Regions from separate parts of the Streptomyces liliiviolaceus genome, predicted to be linked through region 4. Evidence: riboswitches for the same ligand, from Rfam matches in the RefSeq annotation. Region 4 holds a riboswitch; each other region holds the start of a gene.
The links. Region 4 has a riboswitch for cyclic di-AMP ahead of J8N05_RS28375 (M23 family metallopeptidase). Riboswitches for the same ligand answer to the same signal wherever they lie in the genome.
Positions count from the first base shown of each region.

Region 1: linked by a shared signal. The riboswitch ahead of J8N05_RS05085 (M23 family metallopeptidase) and the one ahead of J8N05_RS28375 (M23 family metallopeptidase) in region 4 are both predicted to bind cyclic di-AMP.
Region 2: linked by a shared signal. The riboswitch ahead of J8N05_RS02430 (LysM peptidoglycan-binding domain-containing protein) and the one ahead of J8N05_RS28375 (M23 family metallopeptidase) in region 4 are both predicted to bind cyclic di-AMP.
Region 3: linked by a shared signal. The riboswitch ahead of J8N05_RS09425 (transglycosylase SLT domain-containing protein) and the one ahead of J8N05_RS28375 (M23 family metallopeptidase) in region 4 are both predicted to bind cyclic di-AMP.

Region 1 is NZ_JAGPYQ010000001.1:1,171,611-1,175,785, reverse strand. It holds gene J8N05_RS05100 (dihydrofolate reductase family protein) at 1-32, shown strand, start outside; tRNA gene J8N05_RS05095 (tRNA-Met) at 91-164, shown strand; gene J8N05_RS05090 (PP2C family protein-serine/threonine phosphatase) at 329-1,462, shown strand; cyclic di-AMP (ydaO/yuaA leader) riboswitch at 1,728-1,885, shown strand; gene J8N05_RS05085 (M23 family metallopeptidase) at 1,897-2,946, shown strand; gene J8N05_RS05080 (aldo/keto reductase) at 3,075-4,019, shown strand.
Region 2 is NZ_JAGPYQ010000001.1:563,906-568,080, reverse strand. It holds gene J8N05_RS02440 (cytochrome P450 family protein) at 1-326, shown strand, start outside; gene J8N05_RS02435 (LysM peptidoglycan-binding domain-containing protein) at 545-1,444, shown strand; cyclic di-AMP (ydaO/yuaA leader) riboswitch at 1,663-1,832, shown strand; gene J8N05_RS02430 (LysM peptidoglycan-binding domain-containing protein) at 1,837-2,541, shown strand; gene eno (phosphopyruvate hydratase) at 2,981-4,175, shown strand, end outside.
Region 3 is NZ_JAGPYQ010000001.1:2,136,432-2,140,606, reverse strand. It holds gene J8N05_RS09430 (CocE/NonD family hydrolase) at 1-2,087, shown strand, start outside; cyclic di-AMP (ydaO/yuaA leader) riboswitch at 2,449-2,601, shown strand; gene J8N05_RS09425 (transglycosylase SLT domain-containing protein) at 2,605-3,321, shown strand; gene J8N05_RS09420 (HAD family hydrolase) at 3,315-4,175, opposite strand, start outside.
Region 4 is NZ_JAGPYQ010000001.1:6,599,322-6,603,496, forward strand. It holds gene J8N05_RS28365 (MFS transporter) at 1-86, opposite strand, end outside; gene J8N05_RS28370 (TetR/AcrR family transcriptional regulator) at 259-837, shown strand; gene J8N05_RS28375 (M23 family metallopeptidase) at 977-1,915, opposite strand; cyclic di-AMP (ydaO/yuaA leader) riboswitch at 1,918-2,084, opposite strand; gene J8N05_RS28380 (alpha-galactosidase) at 2,380-4,175, opposite strand, start outside.

The DNA.
Region 1 (4,175 bases), 5.4 Mb from region 4:
CGGCCAAGGCGCCCAACCGCCACCTGAACTGAGACCGACATCTAACGGTGTGCTTCGCGTCCCGCGCATGGCGTACACTGGTTTCAACGACGCGGGGTGGAGCAGCTCGGTAGCTCGCTGGGCTCATAACCCAGAGGTCGCAGGTTCAAATCCTGTCCCCGCTACTGAAGGCCTGAGGCCGGAATCCAATGGATTCCGGCCTCAGGTGTTTTACCTTCCCCTGTGCCGTCCCCGCGCCCGCGCTCACTCGCCCGGTCCCCGTCCGCTCGCCCCGTCCCGCCGGTCCCTGAACCCTGGACGGAGCGAGGTGGTCGAGGGCAGGAGACACGTGATCGGGCGTCGAGCGGTCGAGCAGCGGTCGCCGGGCTCCGCCGGGCCTCAGCCGGACAGGCGTACCGGCCTGTATCCCCGTACCCGCGCGGTCGTCCGCGTGCTGCCGGCGCTGCTGATCGTCGCGGGCGTCTTCTACGACGTCCTCACCCCGCAGTACTTCACCGCCGCGCCCTTCCTCTCGGCCGCATCGCTCGTCGCCGCGCCCCTGCTGTCGCTCGGCGCCACCGTGTGGACGGGCGTCGCGGGGACGGCGGCCATGATCCTGGTGACCGTGCGGTTCGCCGTCGACGCCAGCGGGATCACCGAGATCGCCACCGTGGCGACGGTCGCCTGCCTCGCCGTCGTCATCAACCGGCTCGTGAGCCTCGGCAACGCCCGCCTCGCCTCCGCCCACGAGATCGCCGAGGCCGCCCAGCGGGCCGTCCTGCCCGAACCCGCCGCGCGCACCGGCGGCCTCGACCTCGCGGTCCGGTACGTGGCCGCGCAGACCGACGCGCTCATCGGCGGCGACCTCTACGCCGTGCAGGACACCCCGCACGGCGTACGGCTCGTCGTGGGCGATGTCAGGGGGAAGGGCATGGGCGCGGTCGCCGCCGTGGCCGTCGTCATCGGGGCCTTCCGGGAGGCCGCCGAACAGGAGAGCACCCTGGAGGCCGTCGCCCAGCGGCTGGAGCGGTCGCTGATGCGCGAAGGGGTGCGGCGCGACAGCGTCGAGGTCTTCGAGGGCTTCATCACCGCCGTGCTCGCCGAGATCCCGCACGGCGCCCAGCGCGTACGGCTCGTCAACCGCGGCCATCCCGGACCGCTCCTGCTGCGCGGCGACGGGACCGTACGCACGCTCGCCGCTGCGGAACCCGCGCTGCCGCTCGGAATGGGCGACCTGGGCGCCTGGCCCGACCGCGTGCAGGAGGAGGAGTTCCCGGGCGGGGCCATGCTGCTCTTCCACACGGACGGGCTGTCCGAGGCCCGGGACGGGCGGGGCGTGTTCTTCGACCCGGCGGCTCGGCTGTCCGGGCGCCGGTTCGCCGGCCCCGACGCCCTGCTCGGCGAACTGGTGGACGACGTGGTCCGGTACACCGGGGGCGGCGGTACGGACGACATGGCGCTGCTCGCCGTCCGGCGGCCGTGAGGGCACCGGGACGTCTTCCCGGCCCTCGCCGCACCTATATCACCTGCAGTAGTCGAACGACGCCCCTGCGCATAACAACTGACACACCGTCAACAAAAACGGTACCTGTGAATGACGATCAACTCGCCCGATTTACCCCGCTCGCAGCGTTTAAGTCCAGGCCAGCAGCCGTAACGATCATCAGGAACAGCTTGGAATCCGGTGCCTGAGTCTATTAACGTTCGATAACGCAGCGCGGTGTCCCAGCCGTCACAAGAGACGGCTCCGTGCGCACGCGCCGAATCCCGCAAGGGAACCGGGGAACCACCTACATGGGGTGAATCGCGTGTCTTTCGTGGTGGTGAACACCGCGGTTGACGCGCGTAGGAGACCTTCCTGCTCCGAACCCGTCAGCTAACCCGGTAGGCGAGAAGGAAGGAAAGGAGCGCGCCCACGTGGCGTTCAACAGGCCTGCCCCCACACCCTCGTTCATGCCTGACGAGGTGACGGGAGAGACCTCGGGCGAGAAGAAGCCCGACACCTTCGCCTTCGGCGCCCGTACGGCGGACGAGCCCTGGGAGCCCTGGAATCCCAGCGCTGAGACCGTCGTTCCGGTTCGCGGCAAGCACCGCGTCGCCAAGCAGCGTGGCGGGGGACTCGCCCGCAGCTCCACCGTTCTGGGCGTCGGTGTCATAGCCGCCGTCGGCGCGGGCGGCATGGCCTCCGCGCAGACCGGCAAGCCGCCGGTGTCGATCTCGATCCCCGACCTGCCGAACGTCGGCTCGCTGATCTCCGACGACGAGGCCCCCGAGGGTTCCAGCACGGCGCTCACCGCCGCCGGCCTCACCGAGGCCGACGCCGAGGAGGGCAACGCCGACGCCGGCGAGGCCCTGCGCTCGCGCATCATGCTCCAGGCCGAACTCCAGCAGGACCAGGTCGACCGCGACGCCCAGGCGGCCGCCGAGGCCGCCGCCGCGAAGAAGGCCGCCGCGCTCGCGGCCAAGGAGCAGGACGCGGCGAAGGCCAAGGCCGCCGCCGCGAAGGCGAAGAAGGAGGAGGAGGCCAAGGCGAAGGCCGAGGCCGCGCGCCTCGCCGAGCTGGCCAAGCAGTTCACACTGCCCACCTCCTCGTACACGATCACCTCCACCTTCGGGCAGTCCGGCTCGCTGTGGTCCTCCGGTCAGCACACGGGTCTAGACTTCGCCGCTCCCACGGGTACCCCGATCAAGGCCATTCACAGCGGCACGATCACCGAGGCGGGCTGGAGCGGCTCGTACGGCTACCGCACGGTCCTCACGCTCGACGACGGTACGGAGCTCTGGTACGCCCACCAGTCGTCGATCGGCGTCAGTGTCGGGCAGAAGGTCAGCACGGGCGAGGTCATCGGGCGCGTGGGTGCCACCGGAAACGTCACCGGGGCGCACCTCCACCTGGAGGTCCACACGGCCGGCGGCACCGGGATCGACCCGATGGCCTGGCTGCGCGGCAACGGCCTCAACCCGTAAGCGGGCCGGTCCCCGCGTAAGCAGGTCCCCGCGGCGTCGTGAGGTTGTGGCGTCGTGAGGTTGTGGCGTCGTGAGGTTGTGTCGCGAGGTATGGAATACGGCCGTCCGGTCCGGCCGTTGGTTTTGGCATGACTTCTCTTCGCAGGCTGGGTTCGTCCGACCTTGAGGTGTTTCCGCTCGCCCTGGGCGGCAACGTCTTCGGCTGGACCGCCGACCGCGCCGACTCCTTCGCCGTGCTCGACGCGTACACGGCCGCCGGCGGGAACTTCGTGGACACCGCCGACGCGTACTCGGCCTGGGCGCCGGGCAACGGGGGCGGTGTGTCCGAGACCGTCATCGGCGAGTGGCTGACCGCGCGCGGCAACCGCGCCGACGTCCTCATCGCCACGAAGGTCGGCGCGCATCCCTCGTACAAGGGCCTGTCCCCGGCGAACGTGAAGGCCGCGGCCGAGGAGTCGCTGCGCCGGCTGCAGACGGACCACATCGACCTCTACTACACCCACTACGACGACCCCTCCGTGCCCGTCGAGGAGATCCTCGGCGCCCTGGACGAGCTCGTACGCTCCGGCAAGGTGCGGGCGATCGCCGCGTCCAACATCTCTCCCGAGCGGCTCCAGGAGTCCCTGGACGCCTCCGACCGCGAGGGGCTCGTGCGGTACGTGGCGCTGCAGGCCCAGTACAGCCTGGTGTCGCGCGACACGTACGAGGGGCCGCTGCAGGACGTCGCCTCGCGGGGCGGACTGGCCGCCGTCCCCTACTACGGGCTCGCCTCGGGCTTCCTCACCGGCAAGTACCGGGCGGGCGCGGAGGTCGACAGCCCGCGGGCCGGTGCGGCGGGCAAGCATCTGGCGTCGGAGCGGGGGCAGCGGGTGCTCACCGCGCTCGACGAGGTCGCCCAGGAGCGCGGCGCCGAACTCGCCACCGTGGCCCTCGCCTGGCTGGCCTCCCGCCCCACGGTCGCCGTCCCCCTGGCCAGCGCCCGCACCCCGTCGCAACTCCCGGCCCTGCTGTCGGTGGCGGACCTCACGCTCACGGACACGGACCTCACGAAGCTGACCCGCGCGTCCGAGTGAGGCGTGGGTCGCGTCGCGGAGGCAGGGGGCGAGGCTTGTGCTTTGAGGAGCGAGGCTTGTGCTTTGAGGGGCGCGGGGAACTGCGCGCCCAGCCACGGACGTCCCGCACTGGGCATTCGGCCTCAAGCACTGCGGCGCTACTCCCTAGGGGCGCGG
Region 2 (4,175 bases), 6.0 Mb from region 4:
TCGGCGGGCAGGACATCGCCGCCGGTGACCCCGTGCTCGTCGTGCTCGCGGCGGCCGACCGCGACCCCGACCGGTTCGAGAACCCGGACACGCTCGACCTCTCCCGCCGTGACAACCAACACCTCGGTTACGGCCACGGCATCCACTACTGCCTCGGCGCGCCCCTCGCCCGGCTGGAGGGCCAGACCGCGCTGGCCACGCTGCTGACCCGGCTGCCCGACCTGCAACTCGCGGGGGATTCAGCCGATTTGAGGTGGCGCGGCGGGCTCATCATGCGTGGATTGCGCACGCTTCCGGTGGAGTTCACCCCGGTCGCGAAGTCTTGACGGAAGTGCCGACGGCGGTAGCACCGAAGGCGACGGAAGGTGAGACTCCGTCAACTCTGTGATCTTCACGTTATCTACGCTGCACCGACTTGTGACAAGAGTTCGAGTGCCGCTACCTTCACCCATCAATGCGGCAGGTCCGCCCGTCGCAGCAGTCACGAGCACGGCTTTCCGCTGTGTCCGTGCGTATTCCTTGCTGTCACGCGAAAGGCAATCGCATGCTCTCCGGGAACGGCCGTCATCGGCGCCCCCGTCAGGCTCCGGCGCTCCTCGTCGCCGCCGGCGTGGCCGGATCGGCCATCGCGATCCCCCTGCTCGGTGCGAGCGGCGCGAGTGCCGCCAGCGGTACGACCTGGGACGCGGTCGCCGAGTGCGAGAGCGGTGGCTCCTGGAGCGCCGACACGGGCAACGGGCTCTACGGCGGACTCCAGATGAGCCAGGAGACCTGGGAGCAGAACGGTGGCCTCGACTACGCCCCGAGCGCCGACCAGGCCAGCCGTTCGCAGCAGATAGCCGTCGCCGAGAAGATCCTCGCGGACCAGGGGACGGGCGCCTGGGTGACCTGCGGTCTCGTCGCCGGTCTGACGCAGGACTCCGACTCCGCCGGCGTCGACACGGGCCTCGCCGAGGACTCCGCGACCCCGTCGGCCGACGCGGACGCGACGAAGGAGAGCGACAGCGCGAAGTCCGACTCGTCCACGGACAGCGGCTCGAAGTCCGACGACTCCGCCTCGGAGTCACAGAGAACGGACAGCTCGTCCGCGGACACCAAGGCGAAGGGTGACGACTCGGACAAGTCGTCCCAGAACGACGACGCTTCGGCCGACGCGGCCGCGGACAGCTCCGGCCGTCACCGGGGCGGCAGCGCCGAAGAGGTCGACATGGCCCCCCGCGCGGACGACTACGCCGGCCGGCACGCCTCGCGCAGCGACAGCACCTCGCGCGTCCTCGCCGACGAGGGCTCGTACGCGGTCCGTTCCGGGGACAGTCTCTCCAGCATCGCCGACTCCCTTGGCATCGACGGCGGGTGGAGCGAGCTCTATGCCGCGAACAAGGACAGCATCGGCTCCGACCCGGACTTCATCATCCCCGGTCAGCGCCTCGCGGTCGACGGCTGACCGGCACCGAGCAAGTAGTGATCAAGGCGCCGAATCGGGCGAAAAGCAGCGGTAGTTCGCGTTGAATGTCCGATTTGGCGAATTGAGACATGGATCTCAACACCCCTGATCGTCTTTGAATTTCGGCGCGGCCCGTGTTTACGGTCGTGACCGCTCGCCATTGGTGAGCCCCGACGGTCGCACGCCGAATCCTGCCAACGGCCGTACGGGAACAGTCGTCGCGTAAAGCGCCGTAGGCAGGAGCGGGGGACCCAGGTAAGTGCCGGACCCGGTCGTCATGGCCGGGCACGGCTTGGGGTTAAGCCGCGTGACAGCAGTGTCGCGCGGCCGGGCAACTCACTCGGCCCGAACCCGACAGCTCACCTCGCAGGCGTCGGTGAGGGGATCACTTCATGCTGCTTTCGAGCAAGGGCAAGCACCGTCGCCCGTCCAAGGCCACCCGCATCGCCACGCTGGCCGGTGTCACCACCGCCGCCGTCGCCGTCCCGCTGATGGGCGCCACGGGAGCCTCCGCCGCCACCGCGTCCGAGTGGGACGCCGTCGCCCAGTGTGAGTCCGGCGGCAACTGGTCGATCAACACCGGCAACGGCTACTACGGCGGCCTGCAGTTCTCGTCCTCCACCTGGGCCGCGTACGGCGGCAGCTCGTACGCCTCCACCGCCGACCAGGCGTCCAAGTCCCAGCAGATAGCCGTCGCCGAGAAGGTGCTCGCGAGCCAGGGCAAGGGTGCCTGGCCGAGCTGCGGCGTGGGCCTGTCCGGCGCCTCGACCGGTGGCTCCACCGCCCCGTCGGGCTCCGGCGACTCCAGCGGCTCCAACCAGAGCACCACGCAGCCGCAGCAGAACTCGCAGTCCTCCGAGGAGCGCGCCTCGCGTTCGCAGGAGCGTCCCGCGACGAAGAAGACCGTCGAGACCCCGACCGGCAAGAAGGTCAAGAAGGGCGACGGCGAGTACAAGGTCGTCAAGGGCGACACCCTCAGCGAGATCGCCGACAAGAAGAACGTCAAGGGCGGCTGGGCGAAGCTGTACAAGCTCAACGACGACATCGTCGACGACGCCGACTTCATCTTCCCGGGTCAGCAGCTGCACCTCAGCTGACGGCGGCCGCACCACGGCCGGCCCGCCGCCGGCGCTCGCGTCCCCACGTGGGCGGTTGTGGACATCACCTCCGGTCGAGGCACTGGCCGCTCGGCCTCGACCGGACGTCCGGTCCACATCCGAATCGCGACTGAACCACAGCGCCCTCACATCCGTGTCCTTCATAGTGGAGGTCTCGTGAGGGTCACCCCCGTCCCCCACGGGCTCCCCGCTCCGGTGCGTGTTCCCCCGTACGCACCGGGGCGGGGCTTTTTTGTGCCCGATCTTTTCGTCCGTGTCTTTGTTCCGTTCGGAAACAATTTCCTCTCGGTTCTGTCCAGGGGGCGGTCGAGGGCTGGCCGATCCCCGGCAGCCGGTTAGGCTCATCCCGCGGGGCCACCAGGCCTGCGCGCAACCGGGCCTCCGGCCCGGCACAGCTTGTGTCACATCCCAGAAGGAGATGCTCGTGCCGTCCATCGACGTCGTCGTAGCCCGGGAAATCCTGGACTCCCGAGGCAACCCCACGGTCGAGGTCGAGGTCGGCCTCGACGACGGCAGCACGGGTCGTGCCGCCGTTCCGTCCGGCGCCTCCACCGGTGCCTTCGAAGCAGTCGAGCTCCGTGACGGAGACCCCAACCGCTACCTCGGCAAGGGTGTCGAGAAGGCCGTCCTCGCCGTCATCGAGCAGATCGGTCCGGAGCTCGTCGGCTACGACGCCACCGAGCAGCGCCTCATCGACCAGGCGATGATCGACCTGGACGCCACCGACAACAAGGGCTCGCTCGGCGCCAACGCCATCCTCGGCGTCTCCCTCGCCGTCGCGCACGCCGCCTCCGAGGCCAGCGACCTGCCGCTCTTCCGCTACCTCGGCGGACCGAACGCGCACCTGCTGCCCGTCCCGATGATGAACATCCTGAACGGCGGGTCGCACGCCGACTCGAACGTCGACATCCAGGAGTTCATGATCGCCCCGATCGGCGCGGAGTCCTTCTCCGAGGCCGTGCGCTGGGGCGCCGAGGTCTACCACACCCTCAAGAAGGTCCTGAAGAGCCGCGGCCTGTCCACCGGCCTCGGCGACGAGGGCGGCTTCGCCCCGAACCTCGGCTCCAACCGCGAGGCACTCGACCTCATCGTCGAGGCCATCAAGGAAGCCGGCTACACCCCCGGCGAGCAGGTCGCCCTCGCGCTCGACGTCGCCGCGTCCGAGTTCTACAAGGACGGCAAGTACGAGTTCGAGGGCAAGTCCCGCTCGGCCGCCGAGATGACCGAGTACTACGAGGAGCTCGTCTCCGCGTACCCGCTGGTCTCCATCGAGGACCCGCTGTACGAGGACGACTGGGCCGGCTGGAACGTCATCACCGAGAAGCTGGGCTCCAAGGTCCAGATCGTCGGCGACGACCTCTTCGTCACCAACCCCGAGCGCCTCGCCCGCGGCATCGAGGAGGGCTCCGCCAACGCCCTGCTGGTCAAGGTCAACCAGATCGGTTCGCTGACCGAGACCCTCGACGCCGTCGAGATGGCCCAGCGCAACGGCTTCAAGTGCATGATGTCCCACCGCTCCGGCGAGACCGAGGACGTCACCATCGCCGACCTCGCCGTCGCGGTGAACTGCGGCCAGATCAAGACCGGCGCCCCGGCCCGCTCGGACCGCGTCG
Region 3 (4,175 bases), 4.5 Mb from region 4:
GCATCCGTACGTCCTTCCCCTGCGAGACGTTTCACGAGGACATCCGCGTTCCCCTCGCGGACGGAACCAAGCTCTACGCGCGCGTGTGGCGTCCCGTCACCGAAGAACCCGTACCGGCACTGCTCGAATACCTCCCCTACCGGCTGACCGACTGGACCGCCCCGCGCGACTGGCAGCGCCACCCCTGGTACGCGGGCCACGGCTACGCCTCCGTGCGCGTGGACGTCCGCGGGCACGGCAACTCCGAGGGCCTGCCGGGCGACGAGTACTCCGCGACGGAACTGGCCGACGGGGTCGAGGTCGTCGAGTGGCTCGCCGCCCGGCCCTGGTGCTCCGGCAAGGTCGGTATGTTCGGCATCTCCTGGGGCGGCTTCAACTCCCTCCAGATCGCGGCCCTCGCACCCGAACCGCTCAAGGCCGTCGTCACGGTCTGCTCGTCGGACGACCGCTACGACAACGACGTGCACTACATGGGTGGTTCCGTACTCGCCGTCGACATGCACGCGTGGGCGGCGACCATGCTCGCGTTCGTGGCGCGCCCGCCCGATCCCGCATACGTGGGCGGGTCCTGGCGCGATCTGTGGGTGCAACGACTGGAGTCCGTCGATCCGTTCCTGCACACCTGGCTCGCCCACCAGACGAGGGACGAGCAGTGGCGCCGCGGCAGCGTCTGCGAGGACTACTCGGCCATCCGGGCGGCCGTGCTCGCGGTCGGCGGCTGGCACGACCCGTACCGGGACACCGTGCTGCGCCTCGTGGAACACCTCCCGCCGGACCGCGTACGCGGCCTGATCGGGCCCTGGTCGCACCAGTACCCCGACCGGGGGCTGCCGCCGGGCCCCGCCATCGGCTTCCTCCAGGAGACGCTGCGCTGGTGGGACCACTGGCTGAAGGACACCGGGACCGGGACCGGCACCGAGACCGACACCGGCTCCGACAGCGACAGCGACAGCGGCTCCGGCTCCGGCTCCGGCTCCGGCTCCGGCTCCGGCTCCGGCTCCAGGGTGATGTCCGAGCCGCTCCTCCGCTCGTACGTCAGCGACTCGCACCCTCCCGCGACGGTGTACCCGGTACTGCCCGGCCGCTGGGTCGGCGATCCCGCCTGGCCCTCCCCCCTGGTCGCCCACGTCCCGTACGCGCTCCAGGGCGCCCCCGTGGTGGTGCGCTCCCCCCAGCACACCGGGCTGGACGCCGGCCGCTTCTTCCCCTTCGGCAACGACGCGGACCTGCCGCCGGACCAGCGGGAGGAGGACGCGCGGTCGGTGTGCTTCGAGTTCGAGGTCCCGGAGGAGATCTGGGTACTGGGCCGCCCGCGCGTGCGCCTGAGGCTCACCTCGCCGGTGAAACGTGGACATGTAGTGGCCCGTCTGTGCGACGTGGCACCCGACGGCTCCTCGACCCTGGTCACCCGAGGAGTCCTGAACCTGACAGCCCGTCACGGCCGTGACCAGGTGGTCCCCTGGGAACCGGACTCTACGGAGGATGTGCTCTTCGAACTGAACGGCATCGGCCACGCCTTCCCGCCGGGCCATCGCATCCGGCTCGCCGTCTCCTCCGCGTACTGGCCATGGATCTGGCCCCAGCCTGGCTCGGAGGCGGGCTTCACCCTCACCCCGTCGGGCAGCGTGCTGGAACTCCCGCTCCGCGCCCAGGAGTCGGACCCCGCCATCGTCTTCGAGGAACCGGAGCAGTCGGCTCCGCTGGGCGTGAACTTCCCCGCCACACTGGACGAGCCGCGCCCCGAACGCCTCGTGGTCCGCGATGTCGCCAAGGGTGAATGGCGCCTGGAAGTGGATCCGCGGTACGGCGGCACCCGTGTCTATCCGGACGGTCTCGAATTCACCGAGGACGCGCTGGAGACATACACGATCAATGAGGCGGACCCGTTGTCCGCGCACACCAGGTCCGACTGGTCCGTCCGGCTGCACCGGCCGGAAATGCCGTGGGACGCGAGCGTCGAGACACACTCCGAAATCACCTGCGACGAGACGGACTTCATCACCTCGAACGAAGTGATCTGCAAGGACGGCGACGAAGTGGTGTTCCACCGCACCTGGGAGAAACGGATTCCGCGTACGGCGGGTTGAGCCGGGCCGAGTTCGCCGAGTTCGCCTGCCCCTGGAACCGCCCACGGCGACCGGCATCCCGCCCGCATTCGGCGTCGACAGAATATTGCGTATCACCTTTTTTATGGACATTGGCCGCCCGCGCCAGTGAATTGAGTCACGCCCGCGCGAAGTGATCGTTTTTCCGGTCCCGCCGATTTCCCTTTGCGGAAAGCAAGTTGAACTTCGCCTTCCGCTTTGATCAAGAGATATTCGCCCGACATGGCAGTTCAAAGCCGTCGCTGCGCGAATTCGGGGCTTGTTCACGGCATGTGCTCTCGCATACGTTCACGTCACTCCGGACGGATCGCCTAATCCTGCCGCCGCCCGGAAATCCCAGTCATCCATTCACTCGCGTACGGCAGGAGCGGGGGACCCAGGTAAGCCGCCGGACCGGAAATCGGAACGGCTAGGGGTCAAGTCGCGCACACCACGCGGCCGGGCATCTCCAGTCCGAACCCGACAGCTCACCTCGCAGGCGCCGGAGAGGACATTCGCCATGCCCGCACGAGGCAAGCACCGCCGCCCCAGAAACAGCACCCTCACCCGTGGCATCGTCGCCGCCGGGACGGGCGGAGCCGCGCTCGCGCTCCCCCTCGTGGGGGCCACCGGCGCCCAGGCCGCCACCCCGAACGCGGTCCCGCAGGTCTCGCTGGTCACCTACAAGGTGGTCGAGGGCGACACCCTGTCCAAGATCGCCAAGGCGCACACCACGGGCGACTGGAAGAAGCTGTACAAGGCCAACCGCGCGGTCATCGGCGACGACCCGTCGACCATTCGGCCGGGCCTGAAGCTGACCGTGGGCACGAAGAACGGCGGGACCTCGGCGAAGACCGCCACGGCGTCCAAGGCCTCCACGGCGTCCGCCGTCACCCCTGCCTCGGCGAAGACCTACACGGACGACCTCGACGGCTGGATCAGGGAGTCGCTGGACGTCATGGCCCAGCAGGGCATCCCGGGCACCTACGACGGCATCCACCGCAACATCATCCGCGAGTCGTCGGGCAACCCGCAGGCCATGAACAACTGGGACTCCAACGCGGTCGCCGGTACGCCGTCGAAGGGGCTCCTGCAGGTCATCGACCCGACCTTCTCGGCGTACCACGTGACCGGTACGTCGCTGGACCCCTTCGACCCGGTCGCCAACATCACGGCGGCGTGCAACTACGCCGCCGCGCGCTACGGCTCGATCGACAACGTCTTCGGCGCCTACTGACCGACGCCCGAGCGGGCCCCCGGACCGGCCTGCCGGCCGACCCGGGGGCCCGTCCGGTCGGTGCGGTCGGTGCGGTCGGTGCGGTCGGTGCGGTCGGTGCGGTCGGTGGAGAACATGCGCTCCAGGACCACCGCGATGCCGTCGTCCTCGTTCGAGAGGGTGATCTCGTCGGCGACGGACTTGAGTTCGGGATGCGCGTTGGCCATGGCGACCCCGCGCGCCGCCCAGTCGAACATCGGGATGTCGTTCGGCATGTCCCCGAAGGCGATGGTCTGCGCCGACGTCAGGCCCAGCCGGCCGGCGGCGAGGGCGAGGCCCGTGGCCTTCGTGATGCCGCATGGCTGGAGTTCGACGGTACCGGGCCCGGACATCGTCACGGTGGCGAGGGAACCGACCGCTCCACGGGCGGCGGACGCCAACTCGTCGTCGGAGAGCAGGGGATGCCGCAGCAGCACCTTACTGATGGGCCGGGTCCAGAGGTCGTCGCGCCGCGGCACCCGTACCGCCGGCAGCGTCGGGTGGGGCATCTCGTAACCCGGCTCGATGAGCGTGAGTCCGTCGACGCCGTCCTGGTCGACGGCCGCGTACACCTCACCGACCTCCGCCTCGATCTTGCCGAGAGCCACCTCGGCCAGCTCACGTTCCAGTGTGACGGACCACACCATGCGGTCCGCGCCGGCGTCGTACAACTGCGCGCCCTGTCCGCACACCGCGAGCCCCTGGCTGCCGAGTTCGTCCAGCAGTGGCCGTACGCGCGGAGCGGGGCGCCCCGTCACGACGAGGTGCCGGGCGCCTGCCCCGACCGCCATCGCCAGCGCCGCGCGCGACCGGTCCGAGAGGGTGTCGTCGCCGCG
Region 4 (4,175 bases):
ACCAGGGCGGTGCACACGCTCACGCAGGCGAGCACGGGCCCGGACCGCCGCGCCGGGCGGCGGGTGGCTTCGAGGGTGGACGTCATGGCTCTCGATTCCTTCTGGGATCACGGAACACGAAGCACGGCCGGACACCGCCCGGCGGACCGGGCAGCCCCTCCCGGGACAGGGCGAGGCAAGGCGGGCACTCATTTCCGAGTCACCGTGCACCGTAAAGGTAACACATACGAGACACTGTGCCTCGTATAGAGTTGCCGCATGGTGGATGGAAGCGGCCGCGGACGGCCCCGCAGTGAGAGCGCACGGGCCGCCGTGCTGCACGCCGTCGACGACCTGCTGGTGGAGGTGGGGTACGCGGCCCTGACGATGAAGGGCATCGCCGAGCGGGCGGGCGTGGGCCGGCAGACCGTGTACCGCTGGTGGTCGAACAAGGCGGAGGTGCTCTACGAGGCCAGCGCCATCGACGCCCGGCAGGAACTGTCCGTGCCCCGCAGCGGTGATCCCCGCAAGGACGTCAAGGCCTATCTCGACGCCCTCGTGGCCTTCCTGGCCCACTCGGACGCGGGTGCGGCCTACCGTGCCCTCATGGGCGAGGCCCAGCACGACGCGGAGGTCGCCGCGCTGCTCGCGTCCCGCGACATCCTCGGGGAGAGCGCCGCGGAGGTCGTGGAGGCGGCGCGGAAGCCGAGCGGCACCGCCCTCTCGCTCGAACAGGCGACCGCACTGCTGATCGGCCCGCCCTTCTTCCACATCCTGACCGGGCGCAGCGCGGACGGCCTCGACACCGAGCAGCTCACGGATCAGTTCGTGCGCACCCTGAACGATCCGGGGGCCTGAGACGCCCCCGTCCCTGTCGGCCGTCCGGCCCGGGACATGCCGAAGGCCGGACCCCGGGGATCACCGGGTCCGGCCTTCGGAGATGCACATCGGTCGACACCCGCAGGCGTCAGACCGTGTCAGTTGACGTCGGACGGCGTCAGACGGAGACGCCCTTGGCGCGCAGGTACGCCAGCGGGTCCACGTCCGAGCCGTAGTCCGGGGTGGTGCGGATCTCGAAGTGCAGGTGCGGGCCGGTGACGTTGCCCGTGGCACCCGAGAGGCCGACCTGCTGTCCGCCGGTCACGGTCTGGCCGGCCGAGACGGAGAGGGAGGACAGGTGGGCGTACTGGGCGTAGTGGCCGTCGGCGAGCTGGATGACGACCTGGTTGCCGTACGCGCCGCCCCATCCGGCGGAGACGACCGTGCCCGCGCCGACGGACTTGAGCGCGGTACCGGTGGGCACCACGAAGTCGACACCGGTGTGGTAGCCGCTGGACCACATGCTGCCCGACATCTTGTACGAGGTGCCGATGGACGCCCCCGAGACCGGCAGCGTGAAGCCGGTGGCCGTCGAGGTGTCCGCCGCCTTGGACGCCGTGGTCGTCTTCTTGGCCGCGGGCTTGTCGGCGGCCTTGCCGGACGACTTGGAGGCGGTGGAGTCGGAGCTCGACGCCGTGGCCTTGCCGCCGAGGGCGAGCTTCAGGCCCGGGTGGATGAGGGACGGGTCGCCGCCGATGGACGTGCGGTTGTCCGAGTACAGCTTCTTCCAGCCACCGCTGACGTCCTGCGTGTCGGCGATCTTCGACAGGGAGTCGCCCGAACGCACGGAGTACGTCCTGGTCGTGACCTTCTTCGCGTCCGCCTTCGCCCCGGCCTGCTTCTCGGCGGTCGGAGCGGCGGCGGCGGAGTTGCTCGCGACGGTCGAGACGTTCGCGGCGCCCGCCACGGAGTCGGCGGCGGACTGCGGGGTCGCGGCGTGCGCTCCGGTGGCGCCGAGCAGCGGGAGGGCGAGAGCCGCGCCCCCGGTGCCGGCCACGGCCATGGAACGGGAGAAACGCGGGGACTTGGGACGGCGGTGCTTACCCTTCGCGGGCATGACGAATTCCTCTCCGGCGCCTGCGAGGTGAGCTGTCGGGTGCGAGCTGGAGATGCCCGGCCGCGCTTTCGCACGACTTAACCCCAAGCCGTTCCGGAGACCGGAACAGGCGTACTACCTGTGGGTCCCCCGCTCCTGCCACATACGGGTGAGTGTGCGGATTCCGGGCGGCGGCAGGATTGGGCGTCCGTCCGGATTGGAGGTGAACGTAAGCGACATGAAGAGGCGGGAACAAGCTTGAGGGTTTCCTGTGTGCCCCGTTTTCTTGATCCTCGACCGAATTACCGGTCACCCTGTGTGAATGCGGGCCGTCCCTCGTTTATCAAAGCCCTGAAAACAAAGCGGACTTACGTGAGCATGGCGACAGCGGAACGTCACGGATATGACGCTGCTCACCCAGGACCGCTCCAGGAGCCTTCACTCCGGCGCGAGTTGGAACGAAGGCTCCATTACGGACACAACAGTCAGATGCGACGCAGGCGGATAACTGCGGCATCGAGATCCCCGCGCAGCCCCGTCCGCAGCCCGTGATGCAACAGCACCGCACCCCGATGGACTTCGCCCGTTTCGAGGCATTCGTACGATGCCGACGGATCGAGTCCCCGCAGCCTCACCGGCAGGGCGGGCTCGCCGTAGTGCTGGGCCTGGAGCCAGGCGAGGAGGACGACCTCGCCGTCACGGACGTACTGGACGGCGCTGAGTCCGCCCTGCGGCGCCCGCAGCCGATGGAGCTCACCGCGCTGCACGACGGGCCTGATCTCCTTGTAGAGCTCCACCCAGGTCCGCGCCTCGGCCAGTTCCTCCCCGGTCCAGCGGGTGAGGTCGCCGCCGACGCCGAGCACCCCGGCCATCGCGCTCACGAACCGGAAGCGCAGCGAGCTGACACGTCCGTTGAGCTGGGTGTTCGGGCTGTCGGTGACCCAGGCGGCCATGGCCCGCGCGGGATGCACCTGACTGAAGCCGTGCTGGATGGCGAGCCGGTCGAGCGGGTCCGTGTTGTCGGAGGTCCACACCTGGTCCGTACGCGCCATGATCCCGAGGTCGATCCGGCCGCCGCCGCCCGAGCAGGACTCGAAGGCGACGCCCGGGTGGGCCGCCCGCAGCCGGTCCAACAGCTTGTACAGGGCGTGCACATGGTCCACCCACAGCCGCTGCGGATAGGCCTCGCCGGGCCAGCCCGCATCCGTGAAGGCGCGGTTGAAGTCCCACTTCACGTAGTCGATCGGCGCACTGGAGAGCAGCGCGTCGAGCTGTTCCCACAGGTATTCCTGGACGTCCTCGCGGGCGAGGTTGAGCACGAGCTGATTGCGCAGTTCCGTCCGTTTCCGTCCCGGCTGGAACTGCACCCAGTCCGGGTGCGCGCGGTACAGCTCGCTGTCGGGGTTGACCATCTCGGGCTCGACCCAGATGCCGAACTGCATCCCGAGCCCGTGCACGTGGTCGCCGAGCGGCTTCAGCCCGCCCGGGAAGCGGTCCGGGTTGACCGTCCAGTCGCCGAGGCCGGCCCGGTCGCTGGTGCGCGCCCCGAACCAGCCGTCGTCGACCACGAACAGCTCGACACCGGCCTCGGCGGCCCGGCGGGCGAGCGCCCGCTGCTGCTCCTCGGAGATGTCGAACTCCGTGGCCTCCCAGGAGTTGTAGAGCACGGGCCGGTCCTGCTCCGCGTCCGGGATCACGTACGCGCGCTGGTACGCGTGCCAGGCGCGGCTCGCCCCGCCGAAGCCGCCGTCGCTCCACAGCCCCGCGAAGACGGGGGTGACGAAGGTCTCCCCCGGCTCCAGCCGCAGCAGGCCCGAGTCGTCGTACCCGGCCCCGCCGGTGATCTGCACGCGCGCGTCGGGCAGTTGGGCCACCGCGATCCGCCAGGTACCCGACCAGGCGAGCGCGCAGCCGTAGACCTCGCCCAGCTCCTCGGTCGCCGTACCGTCCGCGTCCAGGGCGACCCACGGCAGATGCTGGTGCCCGGTGTGTCCGCGCCGGCTGCCGATGATCTTCTCGCCGTACGTGAGCTCGGAACGCACGAGCCGGGACTCGGCCGCCCACCGTCCGTGCAGCTGGGACAGCCGCCACCCGTCGCGCTGCGGCAGTGTCCAGGTCGCGGAGTCGGCGCGCAGCACCTCCAGGGCGGGCCCCTCGTTGGCGAGGGTCACCCAGCGCTCGACGACGTCGGTGCCGGCCCGCATCCGGTAGTGCAGCGTGATGCCGAGCCCGGAGTCGGAGAACCGCAGCCGCAGCTCGTCATCGCCGGCTCCTCCTGCCG